One region of the Brachybacterium sp. SW0106-09 genome, then DNA from elsewhere that is predicted to be linked to it. Evidence: predicted binding sites of a transcription regulator. Region 1 holds the regulator's gene; the other holds the start of a gene.
What was found. The regulator HrcA, encoded in region 1, represses chaperone genes, less so after heat shock. The targets are predictions, from matches to a motif close to TTNGCACTCGNNNNNNNCGAGTGCNAA.

Region 1 (5,145 bases):
CGACGTCGTCGGCTCCGTGGGCCTCGGCTTCCGCGAGGACCTCTCCGTCGAGGGCGAGCTGTTCGTCACCGAGGAGAAGGCCGCCGCGCTGGAGACCGCGCTGGCCGCGCTCGAGACGAAGGTGCTCTCCCCGGTCGGCTGATAACCGCTCCCTCACGTCGCAGGACCCCGCCGGCGCCGAGCGTCTGCGGGGTCCTGTCGTCGGCGGGGTCCGCCGGTGGGCTCAGCCCCAGCGGCCGACGAGCGCGCTGAGCACCGCGAGGGCTGCGGGGCCGGCGGTGGAGGAGCGCAGCACCTCGGGGCCCAGCAGCACGGTCTGGGCACCGGCCTCGCGCAGGGCGGCCAGCTCGGATTCGTCGATCCCGCCCTCGGGGCCGACGACCACGACGATCTCCTCGATGCCGGCCTCGCTCGCTCCGCGCAGCTCCTCGGCGAGGCTCATCACGCCGACGGACTCCTGCTCGTGCAGCACCAGCACGAGCGTCCCGTCGGCCGCGCGGACGCGCAGGTCCTCGACGAGCGCGCTCGTGGTCAGCGGGGCGTCGACGGCGGGGATGCCGGGCCGACGGCACTGCTTGACGGCGGCGCGGGCGGTGCCCTCCCACTTCGCGCGGCCCTTGGCGAGCTTCTCCCCCCGCCATACGGAGACGGAGCGCTTCGCGGTCCACGGGACGATGCGGTCGACGCCGAGCTCGGTCGCGGACTCGACGGCCTGCTCGTCGCGGCCGCCGGTCGCGAGGGCCTGCACCAGCGCGAGTCGGGGCAGACGCTGCACAGCCGGGGACGGGTCCGCGAGCAGGCGCAGGTCGAGCGCCTCCTTGCGGGCGGCGGTGACCTCGGCGAGGACCTGTCGGCCGGGGGCGTCGGTGAGGAGCAGCTGCTCCCCCACCCCGATCCGGGCGACCTTGGCCGCGTGGCGGCCCTCGTCGCCGGCGAGCTCGAGCTGGTCTCCCTCACGGGCGGCGGCGAGGGCCTCGTCGAGGATCAGGAAGCCGGGCGGGGTGGTGGGCACGGGCTCTCCCGCCTCAGAGGTTCAGGCGCTCGCGGAGCTTCGCGAACGGGCCGCCGTGGTTCTTGGGGCGGGTGGCCTCGTCGCCGCGGAGGGCGGCGAAGCGCTCGAGCAGCTCGCGTTCCTCGTCGGTGAGCGCGGTGGGCACGTCCACGTCCAGGACCACACGGATGTCTCCGCGGCGCTCGCGGCGCAGCGGGGTCACGCCGAGGCCCTTGAGGACGATCTCCTCGCCGGGCTGGGCGCCGGGACGGATGTCGAGCTCCTGCTCCCCGTCGAAGGTCTCCAGCGGGATCGTCGCGCCGAGCGCGGCGGTGGTCATCGGCACGGAGACCGTGGTGACCAGGTCGTCGCCGGCGCGGTCGAACATCTCGTGGTCCTTGACGGACAGCTCCACGAAGAGGTCGCCGGAGGGGCCGCCGGCCTCGCCGGTCTCGCCCTCGCCGCGCAGCTGGATACGGGTGCCGTTCTCGACGCCGGAGGGGATGCGCACGGTGACGGTGCGCTCGGTGGCGGTGCGTCCGTGGCCGGAGCAGCCGGTGCAGGGGCTCTCGATCACGTCACCGTGGCCCTCGCAGGTGGGGCAGGGCGCCATCGTGACCATCTGGCCCAGCAGCGACTGCTGGACGCGCTGGACGTGGCCGGAGCCGTTGCAGGCGGTGCAGCGGGTGGGGCTGGTGCCCGGCTCGGCGCAGGAGCCGGAGCAGCGCTCGCACAGCACGGCGGTGCGGAAGGTGACCTCCTGCTCGGTGCCGAAGACGACGTCGCGCAGCTCGATCTTCACCCGGCGCAGCACGTCGCCTCCGCGGCGCTGGCGCGGGACGGGTCCCTGGGTGCGCCCGCGCATCCCGGAGGCTCCGGCGAACATGTCGAAGATGTCGTTGAAGTCGAAGCCGGCGCCGCCGCCGGGGAAGCCGCCCATGCCCGGACCGCCGCCCATGTCGTACTGGCGGCGCTTGTCCGCATGGGAGAGGGTCTCGTACGCCTGGGAGACCTTCTTGAACTTCTCCGCCGCCTCCGGGTCCGGGTTGACGTCCGGGTGGAGGGTGCGGGCGAGCTTGCGGTACGCCTTCTTGATCTCCTCGGTCGAGGCGTCGCGGGAGACGCCGAGCAGCTCGTAGTAGTCGTCGTTCACAGGCGTGGGTCCTTCACAGGGGGTCGGAGGTCGGTGACGGCCGGCGACGGGCGCGGAGGCCCGCCGGCGCGGTCATTCGAGGAATCGGGAGATGTAGCGGGCGATCGCCTGGACGGTCGAGATCCCGGCCGCGTAGTCCATGCGGCTGGGGCCGAGGATCGCGAGGTGGGAACCGGCGCCGTAGCCCGCGCCGACGAGCGCGGCCTGGTGCAGCGCCCGGTCGTGGAGCTCGGAGCCGATCCGCACCTGCACGTCCCCCGGGGAGACGTGCATCTCGGTGAACAGGCGCAGCAGCACCAGCTGCTCCTCGAGGACGTCCAGCAGCGGCTCGACGTCGCGGGCGAAGTCCTCGGCGGAGCGGGCGATGTTCGCGGTGCCCGCCATCATGATGCGGTCCTCGGCGCGGGTCGCGGCCAGCGCGGTGAGCGCCTCGGCCACCTCCGCGGCGGCGGGCCGCTCGGGGACGGGCAGGGACTCGAGGTAGTCCGTCAGCGGGCCTGCGAGGTCGGTGACCTCCCGGCCGGCGACGGCGCGGTTCAGCTGGTCGCGCAGCGCCGCGTAGTACTCGGCGGGGCGGCCGGCGATGACGGGGACGGTGCGCTGGTCCACCCGCCCCGACTCGGTGATCAGCACGACCAGCAGCAGCGAGTCCGCGACCTTCACGAGCTCGACGTGGCGGATGCGGGCCTGGCGCCGGGCCGGGTACTGCACCATCGCGACCTGCTGGGTGAGCTGGGCGAGGAGGCGCACGGTGCGGGCCAGGAGCTCCTCGACGTCCCCCGCGTCCTCGAGCAGGGCACGGATCGCCCGCTTCTCGGCGGTGGAGAGGGGCTTGACCATCGCGACGTGGTCGACGAAAGCGCGATATCCCTTGTCGGTGGGGATGCGGCCCGCGGAGGTGTGGGGCTGATGGATCAGCCCCTCCTCCTCGAGGACGGACATGTCGTTGCGGACGGTCGCCGCGGAGACGCCGAGCTCGTGCCGCTCCAGCAGCGACTTCGAGCCGACGGGTTCGCGCGTGGAGACGTAGTCCTCGACGATGGCGCCGAGGATCTGGAGCTTGCGGTCGTCCATGTCGTGCACCTCCTGCCGCGCGGTCCGGCACCGGGGCGTCCCGGCGCCCGGGTCTCCCTGGACATTGGCACTCTCCCATGCCAAGTGCCAATCGTACGCGTCCGCGGCGTGCTTCGCAGGGAGGCGTTCGCCACGGGGCTACAGTGTCCGCCGTGTCCACCCCGCCTGCTCGCTTCCCCGACCGGTACGGCGCCGATGTGCTCTCCTCCGGTCCGCCCGCCCATCACCGCCGCCGCCCCGTCGGCCGCGAGGTCCCCGCGCAGCGCGACCTCGTCGTCGAGGAGGCCTCGACCGGCTTCACCGGCGCGATCACGCGCGTGGAGAAGACGGCCGGGGAGCTGATCGTCGAGCTGGAGGACGGCCGCGGCCGACGCCGCACCTTCCCGCTCGGGCCGGGCTTCATGATCGACGGCCAGCCCGTCGTCCTCACCCGCCCGCAAGCGGCGCAGAAGGCGCCTGTCCGCAAGCGCTCCGCCTCCGGCTCGGTGTACGTCGAGGGGGCGAAGGCCCGCACCGCGCGTGCGTCGCGGATCTGGGTCGAGGGCACCCATGACGCGGAGCTGGTGCAGAAGGTGTGGGGCCACGACCTGCGGATCGAGGGCATCGTCGTCGAGCAGCTCGAGGGCGCCGACAACCTCGCCGAGCGCGTGCGCGAGTTCGGCCCCTCCCCCGGCCGCCGGCTGGGAATCCTGGTGGACCACCTGGTGAAGGGGTCGAAGGAGTCCCGCATCGCGGCCGAGGTGATGGCCCTGCCGGGCGCTCGTGGGAACGTCACCGTGCTCGGCCACCCCTACGTCGACGTATGGCAGGCCGTGAAGCCCGCGCGCGTGGGACTGAAGGAGTGGCCGCACATCCCCAAGGGGACGGACATCAAGGTCGGCTCCCTCGCCGCGCTCGGCTGGCCTCACGAGGACAAGGCCGACATCGGCCTGGGCTGGAAGCGGATCCTCTCCACGGTCCGCTCCTACGCCGATGTCGAGCCGACGCTCTCGGGGCGCATCGAGGAGCTCATCGACTTCGTCACCGTCGACCAGGGGTGACTCCGCCGCGGCACGGGACGTCGTCGCGGGCCGTCGACGCCGCCCGACGGTGCGTGCACGCGGTCCGGGTCGGCGGCCCTCGGGAGCCCACCAGGGGGATATCCCCCAGCGGATTCGGCGGACCGCCGCGCTGACCGCGGGGTCCCCGGCTCGTTAGGGTGAACCCGTCACCCGAGACGACGGCCCCCGCGCCGACCGAGACGAAGAAGGATCCCATGAGCCAGACTCCGCATCCGCACGACCCGTACGGCACCGAGCCCGGCACCCCCACCTCCGACTCGCTGCCCGAGCAGCCTGCCGAGCGCCCGGCCTCGGACCACCTCGACATCGACGCCCCTGCCGCCCCCGCGCCGCAGGAGCAGGGCAGCGCGACCTCGGACCCGGCAGAGCATCCCTACGATCCGTTTGCGCAGTCCGCTCCCAGCGCGCAGCCGGCCCCCGCCGCGCAGCATGATCCGTTCGCGCAGCAGGACCCCTACGCGCAGCCGGGCTCCGCTCAGCAGGCGGATCCCTACGGGCAGTCCGCGAGCTCGGCCGCTCCGGCCGCGGCGCCGGCCTCCCCCTACGGGGCGCCCTCGCCGTCCCAGCCCTCCGCGCAGCCGGCCCATGCCCAGCAGCCGTACGGGCAGCAGCAGGCTCCGCATGCCCAGCAGCACGCTCCCTACGCCGCCCACGGACAGACCTCAGCCGGAGGAACCATGAACCCCGACCAGACCCCCGCCCACGTCAAGGGCGTCTTCGACGGCCCGCTGATCGGTCAGCCCACCACCGAGTCCGACACGAAGCTGTGGGCGATGTTCGCGCAGCTCTCGGCGATCGTCGGCTATGTGATCGGCGCCGGCTTCCTCGGCTGGCTCGGCCCGCTGATCATCTTCCTGGTCTACAAG
Region 2 (5,145 bases), on a different contig from region 1:
GCTGCGGATCGCGGGAGACCCCGCGATGGGGGAGGCTCCGCAGCGGGTGCGGCATGCCGCGGTCGGCACCGAGGAGATCACCGTGGCCGCCATGGCGGCAGCCGTCGCCGACCCGCGCTGCGGCGCCGTGGTCACCTTCGACGGCGTGGTGCGCGACCACGACGGCGGGCGCGGCGTGGACCGGCTCGAGTACACCTCCCACCCCTCCGCCCCCGCCGTGATCGCCCAGGTCGCCGCCGAGATCGCGGAGCGCTATCCGGACGTCCTCGTCGCGGTCGCCCATCGCGTCGGGCCCCTCGCCATCGGGGACTCCGCCCTCGTGTGCGCGATCGCGGCCCCGCACCGCAAGCAGGCCTTCATCGCCTGCGACGAGCTCGTGGACACCGTCAAGCAGCGCGTCCCGATCTGGAAGCACCAGGTCTTCGACGACGGCGCGAGCGAATGGGTGGGGGCGCTGGGCTGAACCCGGTCGACTCCGACACCTGCGCGACACCTGCGGCCGCTACCGTTCCCGGCATGCGCATCCTGCACCTGACCGACACGCACCTCTACGGCGATCCGTCCGCCCGCCACTACGACCGGATCGACACCGCCGACGCCCTGCGCGGGCTCCTGTCCCGTCTGGAGGGCCTCACAGGCATCGACGCCGTGGTCCACACCGGTGACGCGTCCGAGGACGGCACCGCCGAGAGCTACCGCCTGCTCCACGAGATCCTCGACCCCTTCGCCGCCGCTCTCGACGCGCCGCTCGCGATCGTCATGGGCAACCACGACGTCTCCGCCGTCTACGGCGAGGCGGTCGCCCCGGGGGAGCGGATCGCGCCGAGCCAGGACCGGGTCGTGCCGCTCGGCGGTGGGGCCCGCGTGGTCGTGCTCGACTCGAGCGTCCCCGGCGCCGGCTACGGCCACCTCGATCCCGAGCAGCTGGACTGGCTGCGTGGCGTTCTCGCCGAGCCCGCTCCCGGCGGGACCGTGCTCGCCATCCACCACCCGCCGCTCGTCGCCGCGACCCCGCTGCTGCGCGGACTGGACCTCGACGGGCTCGACGAGCTCGCCGCCGTGCTCGACGGCTCCGACGTGCGGATCGTGCTCTCGGGCCACTACCACCACGAGATGACCGGCGAGATCGCCGGGATCCCGGTGCACGTCGCCCCCGGGATCACCAACGTGGTCGACCCCGTCGGGGCGGGCGCGGACGAGCAGTCGCTCGCCCTGTCCGGCATGAGCCTGGTGGAGCTGGGGGAGGGGGCGCCGCGCGTGGTCAGCTCGGTGTTCCCGAACGCCGGCGACACCCTCGCTGATGTGGAGCGCCCGGTCTACCGCTTCGCCCCCGAGCAGGTCGCACAGATCCTCGAGGCCGCCGGGCGCTGAGCGGCGGGACCTCGCCCGGCCGCTCCGGGGCCGGACACGGAGCGTCCTGGCGGCCGCGCCTTGCACGACGCCCCTGCAGGCACTGCTTGCAGGGGCGTCGTCGGCGGCGGCGCGAGGCGCCCGCCGGGGGAGATCAGTAGCCGAAGCCGTAGGGGCGGATGCCCTGGGAGCCGTGACGGGCGACGGAGGCGGTGGCATCGGCGCGATGGTCGCGGTGCGTGCCCGTCTCGACGATGTCCTGCGCGAGCTGGTCGTCGCGGCGACGGAGGGCGGAGCGGAGGGTGCGGATGAAGGCCATGGAGGATCTCCTCGGGTTCGGAGGGGTGTGAGCGTTGCGGACGGGCCCTGGATCGCAGGTGCGCCGTCGGTCTCGACATCCCCAGTCCTATCGCGCGCGGGGGCGTGGCGTCACGCCTTCGGGGACGATAAGTTATCGGGTTCACAAGAAGGGTGTGACCTGGGCATCCCTCGAGCCGCTCGGGGTGAGGGGGTGTCGAGAAAGCCGTGGCCTTCGAGCTAGGACCCTCGAGGCCGACCCCGAGGGGTTCGCGCAGCCCCAGGAGCGGAGCAGCCGAAGGAGCGGAGTTGGAGACGCGGCAGTCGGCTCGTCGTCAGCTCCATCGCCGCGCTCCCCGGGATCGCGGTGCCGGCGGAGCCGGGGAAGGTCGTGTGCGAGCGCGGCTCTCTCTTGGCGCGTGGCCTGCAGCGACGCGCGCAGCGCGACGCATCGAGCCGACGCCCGGCCCAGATTTAGCACTCGCCTTGCGTGAGTGCCAGCCCTCGTCCTAAAGTGGGTGCCGTTGGCAGTCGACGGCCGAGAGTGCCAGAAGCTGCTACGAGGGACCCGCCCCGGTCGGCACCGCGACGACGATCGGACCCGGGACCCGACCCCGAACTCATACAGAGTCAGTCTCTTCATGAAGGAGTGAGCCGCATGTCGGTCTCCATCAAGCCCCTCGAGGACCGCGTCGTCGTCAAGCCGCTCGAGGCGGAGCAGACCACCGCCTCCGGCCTGGTCATCCCTGACACCGCGAAGGAGAAGCCCCAGGAGGGCGAGGTCGTCGCCGTCGGCGCCGGTCGCTTCGACGACAAGGGCGAGCGTGTCCCCATGGACGTCAAGGTCGGCGACAAGGTCGTCTTCTCCAAGTACGGCGGCACCGAGCTCAAGTACGGCAACGAGGAGTTCCTGGTCCTCGGCGCGCGCGACATCCTCGCGATCATCGAGGCCTGAGCCATGGCCAAGGAGATCCTGTACAACGAGGACGCGCGCCGCGCGCTCGAGCGGGGCGTGGACAAGCTCGCCAACACCGTCAAGGTGACGCTCGGGCCCAAGGGCCGCAACGTCGTCCTCGACAAGAAGTGGGGCGCCCCCACCATCACGAACGACGGCGTGACCATCGCCCGTGAGATCGAGCTCGAGGATCCCTACGAGAACCTCGGCGCTCAGCTCACCAAGGAGGTCGCGACCAAGACCAATGACGTGGCCGGCGACGGCACCACCACCGCCACCGTCCTCGCCCAGGCCATCGTGCACGAGGGTCTGCGCAACGTCGCCTCCGGCGCGGCGCCCGCCGCCCTCAAGCGCGGCATCGAGAAGGCCGTCGAGGCGCTCTCCGAGAAGCTCGGGGAGATCTCGACCCCGGTCGACGGCAAGGCCCAGATCGCGTCGGTCGCCTCGGTCTCCAGCCAGGACCGCGAGATCGGCGACCTGCTCGCCGAGGCCTTCGACAAGGTCGGCAAGGACGGCGTCATCACGGTGGAGGAGTCCTCCACCACCGCGATGGAGCTCGACTTCACCGAGGGCATGCAGTTCGACAAGGGCTTCATCTCCCCGCACTTCGTCACCGATGCGGACCGCCAGGAGGTCGTCCTCGAGGACGCGCAGGTGCTGCTGCACCAGGGCAAGATCTCGGCCGTGGCCGACATCCTCCCGCTGCTCGAGAAGGTGGTGGAGAGCGGCAAGCCGCTGTTCATCATCGCCGAGGACGTCGACGGCGAGGCCCTGTCCACGCTGGTCGTCAACAAGATCCGCGGCGCCTTCAAGGGAGCGGCCGTCAAGGCTCCCGCCTTCGGCGACCGCCGCAAGGCCATGCTCCAGGACATCGCCGTGCTCACCGGCGCCCAGGTCGTCACCTCCGACCTCGGCCTGGACCTCAAGACCGTCGACACCGACGTGCTCGGCCACGCCGGCCGCGTCGTCGTCACCAAGGATTCGACCACCATCGTGGGCGGGGCCGGCGACGACCAGGCCGTGGCCGATCGCGTCGCGCAGATCCGTGCCGAGATCGAGAACACCGACTCCGACTGGGATCGCGAGAAGCTCCAGGAGCGCCTCGCGAAGCTGGCCGGCGGCGTGTCCGTGATCAAGGTCGGGGCTCACACCGAGGTGGAGCTCAAGGAGAAGAAGATGCGCATCGAGGACGCGGTCTCCGCGACCCGCGCTGCCATCGAGGAGGGGATCGTCGCCGGCGGCGGCTCCGCCATCGTGCAGGCGTCCTCCGTGCTGGTCGACGACCTCGGCCTGACCGGTGACGAGGCCGTGGGCGTGCGCGCCGTGGCCCGTGCGGTCGTCGAGCCGCTGCGCTGGATCTCCGAGAACGCGGGCCTCGAGGGCTACGTCGTCGTCGAGAAGGTCAAGGAGGCGCAGGTCGGCACCGGCCTGAACGCCGCGACCGGCGAGTACGTCGACCTGGTCTCCGCCGGCATCATCGACCCGGTCAAGGTCACTCGTTCCGCCCTGCGGAACGCGGCCTCGATCGCGGGCCTGGTGCTGACCACCGAGACGCTGGTCATCGAGAAGAAGGACGAGGACGAGGAGGCCTGATCCTCCGAGTCGACGACCGGCATCCGCCGATCGCGTCCGACCCGACGGGGCGGGCGGTGCAGGGAGACCCGCGCCGCCCGCCCCGTCGTCGTGCGCGCGGGGCCATGCCCTTCGACTGGACCGAGCTCGCAGGGACCGAGCTGCCCGTGACCGGCGCGGGGAGCGCGAGGAGGACCCTTGCGCCCGGCCCTCCCATGACGTGCCCGTCGACTCTGCTCCCACCAGGGCCGACGGGCACGTCCGTTCCTCGGGTCAATCCCCTCGCCGGTCCTGTGCGAGTCCTAAGATGAGCGGACCCGGCCGGGATGCGCCGGGACCGTCCTGGGAACGAGAGCCGGAGGAGCAGTGGTGACGAGCACGCCGGACACGCTGCCCCCAGCCGCCGGAGGGGACCTCCCCACGCGGACCTACGGGCCGCCCGCCGCCGTGGTGATCGGGGCGCTGATCATCGGTCTCGTGTTCACCGTCGTGCTCGAGTTCCTCGTGATCATCAGCTTCGTCGGGCAGCGGCTCTGGCGCCATCCGGAGCTCATGCACGATGCCCTGTTCACCCTCCCGCTGGTGCTGTGGGTGCTGGTCGCCGTCGTCTCGAGCGTGATGACCCTGCGGGTGGTGACTCTGTGGCTGCAGCTGGACGAGGACGGCTTCGAGCTGCGCAGTCTCTTCCGGCCCACGCGCAGGGCCCGCTGGGACGAGGTCGGCTCCGTGATCGCGGTGCGGGACATCGCCCGCGGCTCCGGTCCCACGGAGATGCTCGACCCGCCGGAGACCGCCTACGACGGCGTCTACGTGCTGGACCACCAGGGCCGACGGCTCCTCGCCGTCTCGAGCCGCTTCTTCGGCGAGAGGGCGCAGCGGATGGCGCTGCAGCGGGCACGCGAGGCGGGGATCCGCATCGAGCACATCGATGCGATCACCCCCGCCGAGCTGAGGCGCGAGGCCCCGCAGGC

Region 2: a site for HrcA is predicted at 2,122-2,148, ahead of groES (co-chaperone GroES). Genes of this name have one in related genera too.

What each region holds. Positions count from the first base shown of each region.
Region 1 is NZ_BCAK01000001.1:38,311-43,455, reverse strand. Features, by position in the region: gene Y09_RS00180 (NADPH-dependent FMN reductase) at 1-142, shown strand, start outside; gene Y09_RS00175 (16S rRNA (uracil(1498)-N(3))-methyltransferase) at 224-1,012, opposite strand; gene dnaJ (molecular chaperone DnaJ) at 1,026-2,144, opposite strand; gene hrcA (heat-inducible transcriptional repressor HrcA) at 2,217-3,218, opposite strand; gene Y09_RS00160 (DUF3097 domain-containing protein) at 3,362-4,258, shown strand; gene Y09_RS00155 (DUF4870 domain-containing protein) at 4,474-5,145, shown strand, end outside.
Region 2 is NZ_BCAK01000025.1:231-5,375, reverse strand. Features, by position in the region: gene Y09_RS11460 (molybdenum cofactor biosynthesis protein MoaE) at 1-463, shown strand, start outside; gene Y09_RS11455 (metallophosphoesterase) at 517-1,371, shown strand; gene Y09_RS17560 (hypothetical protein) at 1,505-1,669, opposite strand; gene groES (co-chaperone GroES) at 2,306-2,602, shown strand; gene groL (chaperonin GroEL) at 2,606-4,195, shown strand; gene Y09_RS11440 (hypothetical protein) at 4,544-5,145, shown strand, end outside.